One region of the Streptomyces sp. NBC_00464 genome, then DNA from elsewhere that is predicted to be linked to it. Evidence: riboswitches for the same ligand, from Rfam matches in the RefSeq annotation. Region 1 holds a riboswitch; the other holds the start of a gene.
The links. A riboswitch is a leader RNA that binds a small molecule or an ion and turns the genes downstream of it on or off. The one in region 1 is predicted to bind cyclic di-AMP.
Positions count from the first base shown of each region.

Region 2: linked by a shared signal. The riboswitch ahead of OG912_RS11840 (C40 family peptidase) and the one ahead of OG912_RS31665 (C40 family peptidase) in region 1 are both predicted to bind cyclic di-AMP.

Region 1 covers NZ_CP107899.1:7,036,002-7,041,282, forward strand. Annotated here, with positions in the region: gene OG912_RS31640 (DUF397 domain-containing protein) at 1-64, opposite strand, end outside; gene OG912_RS31645 (helix-turn-helix domain-containing protein) at 90-950, opposite strand; gene OG912_RS31650 (ATP-binding protein) at 1,174-1,605, shown strand; gene OG912_RS31655 (LysR family transcriptional regulator) at 1,627-2,544, opposite strand; gene OG912_RS31660 (LysE family translocator) at 2,617-3,264, shown strand; gene OG912_RS31665 (C40 family peptidase) at 3,334-3,807, opposite strand; cyclic di-AMP (ydaO/yuaA leader) riboswitch at 3,811-3,981, opposite strand; gene OG912_RS31670 (hypothetical protein) at 4,310-4,618, opposite strand; gene OG912_RS31675 (ATP-dependent Clp protease proteolytic subunit) at 4,626-5,261, opposite strand.
Region 2 covers NZ_CP107899.1:2,725,931-2,731,211, reverse strand. Annotated here, with positions in the region: gene OG912_RS11850 (C40 family peptidase) at 1-56, opposite strand, end outside; gene OG912_RS11845 (hypothetical protein) at 413-766, shown strand; gene OG912_RS11840 (C40 family peptidase) at 841-2,043, opposite strand; cyclic di-AMP (ydaO/yuaA leader) riboswitch at 2,042-2,207, opposite strand; gene pcrA (DNA helicase PcrA) at 2,466-4,904, shown strand; gene OG912_RS11830 (M23 family metallopeptidase) at 4,984-5,281, opposite strand, start outside.

The DNA of each region.
Region 1 (5,281 bases):
TCATTCCCGTGCTGCGGCTGCTGCGCCGCCACCGTAACGCGTGCTGTGCGAGGCAATCCGACATGACGCCCCCCTCGGGCAGTCCGGGGTCACTGACCGTCGCGGTCGATTGCGGCGATCAGTTCCAACGAGTGCTCCGGCGACAGCGCGTGTGCCTGCAGGGTGCGGAAGGCCGAGCTGTACGCCTCAAGGTCTTCTTTCCGCTCCAAGTAGAGGCTACTCATCAGATGGTCGAGAACGACCACATCCAGATCAGAAGTGTTCGGAAAGGAGAAGATAACGAAAGGTCCAGTGAGGCCTACATAGCCGCCGACCGAGAACGGCAGCAACTGAAGCTGTACATGCGGGAGTTGTGCCACCCGGCTGAGGTGGCGCAGCTGTTCCCGCATCACCAGGCGGCCGCCGACCTGCCGTCGTAGTACCGCCTCGTCCAGCACCGCGCTCAGCCTCAGCGGTGGATCGCTCCGCAGGACCCCCTGCCGCGCCAGCCGTACCTCCACCAGCGAGTCCAGCTGTCCGGTGGGCAGCCCGTCGAGCGAGGCCCGGGTCACCGCGCGGGCGTAGTCGGCGGTCTGCAACAGGCCTGGAACCACTGACGTCTCCAGTGTGCGAGCTGTGCGCGCCTGCGACTCCAGGCTGATGAAGTCGCGGTACTGCGGCGGGATCAGACCGCGGTACGCGTGCCACCACCCCGCGCCCCCGCCGCCCGCCGAACCCGCGAGCGCCTCCAGGACCTCGCGCAACTTCGGGTCGTCCGTGCCGTACGCGTCGAGCAGCCGGGTCACATCACCGGTCTGCACCCCGCTCACGCCGGTCTCGATCCGGCTGACCTTCGACTGGTGCCAGCCGAGCAGACGGGCAGCGTCCCGGCTCGTGAGTCCCGACGCATGGCGCAGACTTCGCAGTTCCTCCCCGAGTTTGCGGCGTCGTACCGCAGGGCCGTGCTGCATGCCGTGCTCCCTCCCCGTTCCTGTCGAACGCTCCCTGCCGATCGGACAGTGTGGCGCCCTTACGGGGTATCCGGGGCAGAGTTCACCGCTTTGAGCGACAGATATATGCATATCTTGGTGGATCGCCGTCACAGAGGGCAGCATCAGTGGCAATCTGGCGCGAAGCACAACCCGGACCATCGATCGCGGGGTCGCTTCCGGGTGGGAAAGGGACGGACTCGCCATGGCAGACCATCAAGAAGCAAGCGTCACTCTGCCGAGCGAGCCGGTTTCGGTCTCCGCGGCACGGCGGTATGTGGCCCGGGTACTGGCCGAATGGGGACTGCCCGAAGGTACGGACACAGGAGAGACGGTCCGGCTCATCGTCTCGGAGCTCGCGACCAACGCCGTCCAGCACACCTTCGGACAGTCACCCACCTTCACCGTGGACCTCCGGCTGGAACGGGAGGAAGAGCTGCGCCTCGGGGTGACGGACAGTCACCCCCGTTGGCCCCAGCGGCTCCCGGCGGCCGTGCAGCAGGACAACGGGCGCGGCATGGTGATCATCCGTTCGCTGGCCAAGGAGTACGGTGGCCGGCTGGCCGTCACCCCCACCCCGGACGGCGGAAAGACCGTCTGGATCGCACTGCCGTGGCACGTACCCGTCCAGCAGTGACTGCCCCGCCGCGCACTCCGGTCACTGAGGCGCGGCGGCCCGCCCGAATCCGCTGCGCAACAGAGCCCGCAGCGTCGCAGCCGCAGCGCTCGTGCGGTCACCGCGGTGCACCACCGAGATCGTCCGGCGAAACGCGGCCGGCTCCAGCCGCCTCACGGACAGCGGCGTCGGCGACATCGCGGCGACCATCTCGGGTACGACCGCCATGCCGATGCCCGCGCTGACCAGAGCACACACCAGCGCATAGCCCGGTGACTCGCAGACCACCGCCGGCAACGCCCCCGCCTCGGCGAGCGCGCTCTCCACCCCGCGGCGCGGCGGATGGGTGGGCGCGCTGCTGATCAGGGGCCGGCCTGCCAGCTCCGTGACCGGGAGCCGTCCGCTGCCGTCGGCCAGGACCTGCCCGACAGCAGTGATCAGGACCAGTTCCTCGATCAGGAGCGGCTCGGCCAGGATGCCCGAGGGCAGTGCCGTCGCGGCAGCCGGCTCATAGGCATGGGTCAGTGCCAGATCCACCTCGCCCGCCGCCACCGCTGCCACCCCGCCCGGTGGTTCGTATTCGGTGACGACCAGTTCCACGTCCGGGTGGGCCCGGCGGAACGCGCTCAGCACCGGGGGCAGCAGATGGACGCCCGCCGTGGTGAAGGTGCCGACCCGCAGGCGCCCGCCGGACAGCCCGGCGAGGCGCGCCAGCTCGTGGCGGGCCTGGTCCATCTCGTCGAGGACCCGCCGGGCGCGCCCGGCAAGCAGTTCGCCCGCGGCAGTCAGGCGGGCGCCACGGTGGTGGCGCACCAGCAACGCCGCACCCGCCTCGCGCTCCAGCTTGGCGAGCTGCTGGGAGAGCGCGGGGGCGGTGTACCCCAGGCGGGCGGCGGCCCGGGTGATCGAGCCGGCCTCGGCGACCGCCACGAGCGCCGCGAGCCGTGTGGGGTCGTACATTAAGCATTCCTTTTGGCAGACCCAGAAGATTGCAAGTACATGCTAAAGGCTCCGGGGGTCCAGGGTGGAGCCATGGACGCACAGCTCACTGCCTTCGTCGGGGTCGCCGCCGCAATGGTCGCGCTGCCCGGCGCGGACTTCACCGTCGTCGTACGCAACGCCCTCGCCTCGCGTGCGGCGGGGGTCGCGACGGCATTGGGGGTTGCCGGGGGCCTCCTCGTCCACACCGCTCTTGCCGTCGCCGGTCTGGCGGCCGTGCTGGTGGCGGTGCCCGTGCTGTTCCGGACCGTCCAGCTCCTGGGCGGCGCATACGTCCTCTACCTGGGCATCAGCGCCCTGTACGCGGCCCGGCACCGCATACGGCCGGGACCGGAGGCCGGGCCGGGCGAGGAGGGCGGCGCGCGGGCCGCGAGGGGCACCGGGCGCGCTCTGCGCCAGGGCTTCCTCACCAATGCGCTGAATCCCAAGGCGCCCGTGCTCTTCCTCAGCCTTCTGCCGCAGTTCGTGCCCACCGGGGCGGCGCCGCTGCCCAGAACGCTGCTGCTGGCCGCGATCGTCGTGGTGCTGGCGCTGATCTGGTTCCCGGCCGTGGCGCTCCTGGTGGACCGCCTGGGCCGGTGGCTGCGCCGGCCGCGTACCGCCCGGGCGATCGAGGGCGGCAGCGGCGCGGCACTCACCGCACTGGGGCTGGTCCTGGTGACCGGTCCGCTGCTGCACTGAGGCGGGAGCGCGGGCAGGGACGAGGGAGAGGCCTCGGCGGACCCGTCGGCCGCGGACCGGGGTGGGGCCTCAGCGGACCCGGCCGTAGTAGACGCTCTTCGTCCAGATCTTCTCCAGGCGGACCACGGCCCCGGTCTTGGGCGAGTGCCAGATCTTGCCGCTGCCCGCGTAGATGCCCACGTGGTAGATGCTGCGGCCGGAATGGAAGAAGACCAGATCGCCGCGCTGCCGGCTGGAGGACGAGATGTGGCGGGTCTTGTTGTACTGCTGCTGGGCCGTGCGCGGGAGCTTCTTGCCCGCCTTCTTGAACGAGTAGAGCGTCAGCCCGGAACAGTCGAAACGGCTGGGCCCGGCCGCGCCCCACCGGTAGGGCGCCCCCTTCTTGGAGGCGGCGATGTTGAGCGCCTTCATCGAATGTGTCGCGGCCTGGGCATCGGTCACGGCGCCGGGAACGAACAACGTGCCGCCGACAGCGGCGAGAGTCATGGCCGAGGCCGTCGTGGCCCGGGCGAGCAGAGACGGGACATGAACCTGCGCAGTCATGCGCAACCCTTCGTCAGCCGCCTGTGAAGGATGACCTGTCGGGTTCGGGCTGGCGAAGTTGCCCGGCCGCAGATGCGGCTTCACCCCGAGGGTCGACCGGAATCCGGTCGGCCCGTTGTGCTCGGGTCCTCCACTCCTGCCGATCCACTCCTGTCGACCAGGCATCCGGACGGCGGCAGGACTCGGCGTCCGCCCGGACCGCCCCGCCGCGGTGGCGGGGGCTTGTCGTCCCAGGGATCTTGACTCACCGAGTGCCGGATTTCCGAGGCGAAACGGCGATATGTGAGGCTCATCACGACTGACCCGTTCGGGTGGACAGGTGTCATTACGGGAAACTCCCGGCGCTCGCCGGCCAGTGCCGTACCAGCGGCGGAACGGGAGATTTCACCCATCGTCCACCTCGATTGCGCAAATCGAGTTGTCCCTCGTGCGAAGTAACGTCTACGCCGAACGAGCGAGAAAATTCGGTCGACGCGTCGGGCGTGTCGAGCCGGAGGGCTGATCAACTCGGCGGGGCGGGCGGGATGGTGACCCGCCCGGAGCGTCGTTCGCCATCCAGTACGCGTAGCGCCCGGGTCAACGTGGCCGCGTGGATCCGGGATTCGCCCCGCTCGTGCATCACGGCGAGTGCGTCCCGCAGAGCGGCCGCGAACGAAGCCAGTGCCTGGGCGGCGCGCAGCGCGCCGTAGGTGTCGCCGCCGTGGGCCGGATTGATCCGGCCCACCTGGTCGAGGACTTGCAGGTAACGGTCGATGAACTCGCCCTCCGCGCGGGTCAGGGCGGGCAGTGGCGGGAACTCCGGTGACGGCATCGGGGATTCACCGTGCCGGGTGCGGAGGCAGCGACAGTGAGCGGTTGCGGATGATGTGGTCGACCAGCCCGTAGTCCTTGGCGCCCTCGGCGTCGAGGATGAGATCGCGTTCGGTGTCGGCGGTGATCTGCGTGGCGGGGCGGCCGGTGTGACGGGCCAGAATGCCGGTCAGCGTTTCGCGCATACGGGCCACTTCCCGTGCCTCGATCTCCAGGTCGGAGGGCTGTCCCTGCACCGGCTCGGCGAGTTCGGGCTGCTGCACGACCACACGGGCACCCGGCAGAGCGTGCCGCCTGCCCGGAGCGCCTGCCGCGAGCAGCACGGCCGCGCCGGCCCCTGCCTGGCCGAGACAGAAGGTCTCCACCTCGCAGGTGAGGAACATCATCGTGTCGTAGACGGCGGTCATGGCGCCGAACGTGCCGCCGGGGGAGTTGATGTAGAGCGAGATGGCCCGGTCCGGCGCGTCGTGCTCCAGGTACATGAGCTGTGCGACCAGGTCGCCGGCCGCGGTGTCGTCGACGGGGGTGCCGAGGAACACGACCCGTTCGGCCAGCAGTTTGGAGTACGGGTCGAGCGTCCGGGTCCCCTGGGACGTGCGCTCGGTGAACTCGGGAAGTACATGGCGGGCGGCAGGGCGGTGCATGGCGTGGCCTCTCCTCCGGG
Region 2 (5,281 bases), 4.3 Mb from region 1:
GTGCGGGCAGCAGAGCCGGTGTACGGGCGCTGCTTGGGTTTCTGGTGCGCTGCCACGAGGGCGGGCGTCCTTCCTTTCGACGGCCCGCCGGGGTCTACCGACGGGCCCGCCCGGCCCGGCGACGGGCCGCCAACAGGGGGAGCGGTCCGCCGCCGGAACCTCGGCGGGGTGACCGGGACCGTCGTCCGGGTGCGGGTCGGCGGTGTGCCGGTCACCTGGACAGGGACGCTAAACCCGGGACACGGGAAAGGGTTGTAATGACGCTTATTGTCTTAATTTGGCGTTGCGTTGCCATCGTACGATCGGAAAAATTGCACCAGAGTCAGGCAATTGGTGCATCATGCGGTCAAGTGGCCACTAAGCCTCACCCGGCCGTGGAGTGCTGATATGGCCGGGGCTAGGCTGCGGAGCCATGCGTGTACTCATCGATGTCTTCGTCGCCCTGCACATCATCGGCATCGCCTCCCTGCTGGGCGGTTTCCTGACCCAGATGAAGGCGATGAGTGCGGGCACGGCACGGTTCGTCCCGGCCATGCTGCACGGCGCTCTGACCATGCTGGTCACCGGAATCGCGCTGGTCGGGCTCGACCAGGCCGACGACCACCCCGTGAACAACGTCAAGATCGGCATCAAGCTGCTGATCCTGGTCGTGATCCTCGGGCTCGTCTACGTCAAGCGCGACGAGGAGAAGGTCGACAAGGGCCTCTTCGCCGCGGTCGGCGGACTGACGATCGTCAACATCTTCATCGCCACGCTCTGGACCTGAGCCCTCGCTCACGCCGCTGCCCGGACCCCATGGGGTCCGGGCAGCGGCGTTTTCGCGACGGGGGCGAGCAGAGGTCAGCCCGGCCGCACGCTCCCGTAGATCGGCATGTAGAAGATCGACTCCTCGCGCACGTTCGCCCCCGGCTTCGGCGCGTGGATCATCATGCCGTCGCCCTTGTAGATGCCGACGTGGCTGATGTCGTCGTAGAAGAAGACCAGGTCCCCGGGCTGCAGATCAGCCGTGGCGACCCGGGTGCCGACGTTCACCTGGTCCCAGGTGGTCCGCGGAATGTCGACGCCGGCCGCCTTCCAGGCCGCCTGGGTGAGCCCCGAGCAGTCGTACGAGGCCGGGCCGGTCGCCCCCCAGACGTAGGGCTTGCCGAGCTGCGCCCTGGCGAACGCCATGACCTTCTCGGCCTTGGTCGAGGCGTCGGTGTCCGAACCCGAACCTGTGCCGGTGCCGGTGCCGGTGCCCGTACCGGTCCCGCTTCCGGTGTCCGTACCGCTTCCGGTGCCGGCCTCCTTGGCGGCCTCCGCGGCCTCGTCGGCCTTGCGGTCGGCCTCGGCCTTCGCGGCGGCCTGCTTCTTCGCCAGCTCCGCGGCCTTGCGCTTGGCCTCGGCCTCCTTCTTGCGCTCCAGCTCCGCCAGGCGCGCCTTCTCCTCGGCGGTCAGCTTCGACAGCAGGCTGCGGGCCTCGGACAGCTTCGTCTGGACGTTCTGCTTGCTGGTGCGCAGCGTCGCCTGCGACTCGGTGAGCGTCTCCAGGCCCGCCACGGCCTCGGCCCGCTGCTTGGACGCCTTCACCTGCTGCGTACGGAAGTCCGACACCGCCTGCGTCTGGCGCGAGGTCATCCGGTCCATGAGATGGGTCTGGTCGAAGAACGACTGCGGGTCGTCGGCCAGGAAGAAGGTGGCGGTCGGGGCGAGGGCGCCACCGCGGTACTGGTCGGCGGCGTAGGTGCCGAGCGTCCTGCGGGCCTCGTTCAGCTTCTCGGTGCGCCGGGCGACGTCGTCCAGCAGCGTGTCCACCTTGGAGCGCTGCTTGGTCGTCGCCTCCTTCGCCTGGTTGTACTGCTGGGTCGCGGTGCCGGCCTGCCGGTAGAGGTCGTCGACCTTCTTCTGTACGTCCTCGATGCTCGGCTTGGGTGCGGGGGCGGCGAGTGCGCTCTGCGTGGACAGCAGGGTCACCGACGCCAGTGCGGCCGTCGTGATCCCGACGGCCGGGCCGGTAGTGCGCACCCGGGTGCGCGGTTTGCGATGCGACGCCAAGGCCGGCATCTCCTTCCGTGGACCGCCTACCGGGTTAGCTGTCGGGTTCGGGCGGAACGGAAGGCTGCCCTACGGTCCTGGTGGGGGATTCGGACCGATTCACCCCGGTGCTGCGTGTGGGTCCCCGGTTCCGGACTCCCGTACGGGCAGCCCGGATTCGGCGTGGACGCCCGCTCGGCGTGGATCGCCTCTGGGGGTACGGGCCGCCCGAACGAGCACGCTAGCCAACTCATGGTGCCGCTGTGAAGGTTGATGTTCGATATGCCCGATACATTTTCGTGACCTCGGCGAATTGGGGTGCTGCGGGGCAGGTGGACCCGGGCTTCCCCCACGCCGCGCGTTCCCCTGCTCGCTCTGTGTGCCCGCCTGCCGGTGCGTGCTTCATCACTCGGGCCCGGAGTGTCAGTGCGGCGCCCTAGACTCGGACAGCGATGAGCAGCCTCTTTGACGACAGTTTCCTGGCCGGCCTCCAGCACACGGAGGAAGGGCCCCCGCCGCCCCCCGAGGACTCCGCACCCGAAGCGGTGCCGGAGGACCTCTTCGCGGGCGTGTTCGACGGGCCCCCGCCGCCCCGCGACGCGTACTACCGCGACGGGGCCCACCGCCCGGTCATCGACGCCGCCGCGCTGCTCGACGGGCTGAACACCGAGCAGCGCGCAGCCGTCGTGCACGCCGGGTCCCCGCTGCTCATCGTCGCCGGTGCCGGTTCGGGCAAGACCCGCGTGCTGACCCACCGCATCGCCCATCTGCTGGCCGAGCGCGGGGTGCACCCGGGCCAGATCCTGGCGATCACCTTCACCAACAAGGCCGCCGGCGAGATGAAGGAGCGCGTCGAGCAGCTCGTCGGACCGCGGGCCAACGCCATGTGGGTCATGACCTTCCACAGCGCGTGCGTACGGATCCTGCGCCGCGAGTCGAAGCGGCTCAGCTTCACCTCCTCGTTCTCGATCTACGACGCCGCCGACTCCAAGCGCCTCATGGCCCTGGTCTGCCGCGATCTCGACCTCGACCCGAAGCGCTTCCCGCCGAAGTCGTTCACGGCGAAGGTCTCGAACCTGAAGAACGAGCTGATCGACGAGGAGACCTTCGCCGGACAGGCCGCCGACGGCTTCGAGAAGACCCTCGCCCAGGCCTACGCGCTCTACCAGTCCCGGCTGCGCGAGGCCAACGCCCTGGACTTCGACGACATCATCATGACGACGGTGCACCTGCTCCAGGCGTTCCCCGATGTCGCCGAGCACTACCGCCGCCGCTTCCGCCACGTCCTCGTCGACGAGTACCAGGACACCAACCACGCCCAGTACACGCTCGTACGGGAGCTGGTCGGCCCGGCCGGTCCGGAGGACGCCCCCGCCGAGCTGTGCGTCGTGGGTGACGCGGACCAGTCGATCTACGCCTTCCGCGGCGCGACCATCCGCAACATCCTCCAGTTCGAGGAGGACTATCCGAACGCGACCACGATCATGCTGGAGCAGAACTACCGCTCCACGCAGACGATCCTGTCCGCGGCCAACGCGGTCATCGAGCGCAACGAGAGCCGCCGCCCGAAGAACCTCTGGACGAACGCCGGCTCCGGCGCCCGGATCACCGGATACGTCGCGGACACCGAGCACGACGAGGCGCAGTTCGTCGCCGACGAGATCGACCGGCTGACCGACGCGGGCGACGCCAAGGCCGGCGACGTGGCGATCTTCTACCGGACGAACGCGCAGTCCCGTGTCTTCGAGGAGATCTTCATCCGCGTCGGCCTGCCGTACAAGGTCGTCGGCGGGGTGCGCTTCTACGAGCGCAAGGAGGTCAGGGACGTCCTGGCCTACCTCCGGGTCCTCTCCAACCCCGAGGACACCGTCCCGCTGCGCCGCATCCTCAACGTGCCCAAGCGGGGCATCGGCGACCGGGCCGAGGCGATGATCGACGCCCTGTCGATGCGCGAGAAGATCTCCTTCCCGCAGGCGCTGCGCCGCGTCGACGAGGCGTACGGCATGGCGGCCCGCTCGTCGAACGCCGTGAAGCGGTTCAACACGCTGATGGAGGAGCTCCGCACGGTCGTGGAGTCCGGCGCCGGACCGGCGGTCGTGGTGGAGGCCGTCATGGAGCGGACCGGCTATCTCGCCGAGCTCCAGGCGTCCACCGATCCGCAGGACGAGACCCGCATCGAGAACCTCCAGGAGCTTGCCTCCGTCGCCCTCGAATTCGAGCAGGAGCGGGCGGAGGAGGAGGGCGCGGGCACACTCGCCGAGTTCCTGGAGAAGGTCGCGCTCGTCGCCGACGCCGACCAGATCCCCGACGAGGACGAGGACGGCTCCGGTGTCGTCACGCTGATGACGCTGCACACCGCCAAGGGCCTCGAATTCCCCGTGGTCTTCCTGACCGGCATGGAGGACGGCGTCTTCCCGCACATGCGGGCGCTGGGCCAGGTCAAGGAGCTGGAGGAGGAGCGCCGGCTGGCCTACGTCGGCATCACCCGCGCCCGTGAGCGGCTCTATCTCACCCGGGCGGCGATGCGCAGCGCCTGGGGCCAGCCCTCGTACAACCCGCCGTCGCGGTTCCTGGAGGAGATCCCGGACCAGCACCTGGAGTGGAAGCGCAAGGGCCCGATGGCGGCGCCGGCCGGACCGACGTCGGGGATCACCTCGTCGCTCTCCGCGTCCCGCGCGCGCTCCGGCCCCTCGGGCTTCGCGACCCGGCGGACCTCGGACAAGCCGACGATCACGCTGGTGGCCGGTGACCGGGTCACCCACGACCAGTTCGGTCTGGGAACGGTGACTGCGGTCGAGGGCATCGGGGACCAGGCCAAGGCCACGGTCGACTTCGGGGACGAACGGCCGAAGAAGCTGCTGCTGCGGTACGCCCCGGTCGAGAAGCTCTAGGGGCTGTCGGGCCCTGATCCGCCGGACAGCCTCTGGGGCTGTCCGGCCACTTCGGCGGGCGGCCGCGGCCGCCCGCCGGTCAGTTCGGGTTGACGTTGTGGCTGCGGAGCCAGGGCAGCGGGTCGATGGCCGCGCCGCCGCCGGGCCGCACCTCGAAGTGCATGTGCGGGCCGGTCGAATTGCCGGAGTCGCCGGAGTACGCGATGACATCACCGGCCTTGACCGAGCCCGAGCGGATCCGGGTGCTGCTGAGGTGGCAGTACCAGGTCTCGGTGCCGTCGGCCGCGGTGACGATGGCCATGTTCCCGTAGGCGGTGTTGAACTGCGTACGAACGGTGCCGTCGGTCGCCGACATCACCGGCGTGCCGTAGTCGACG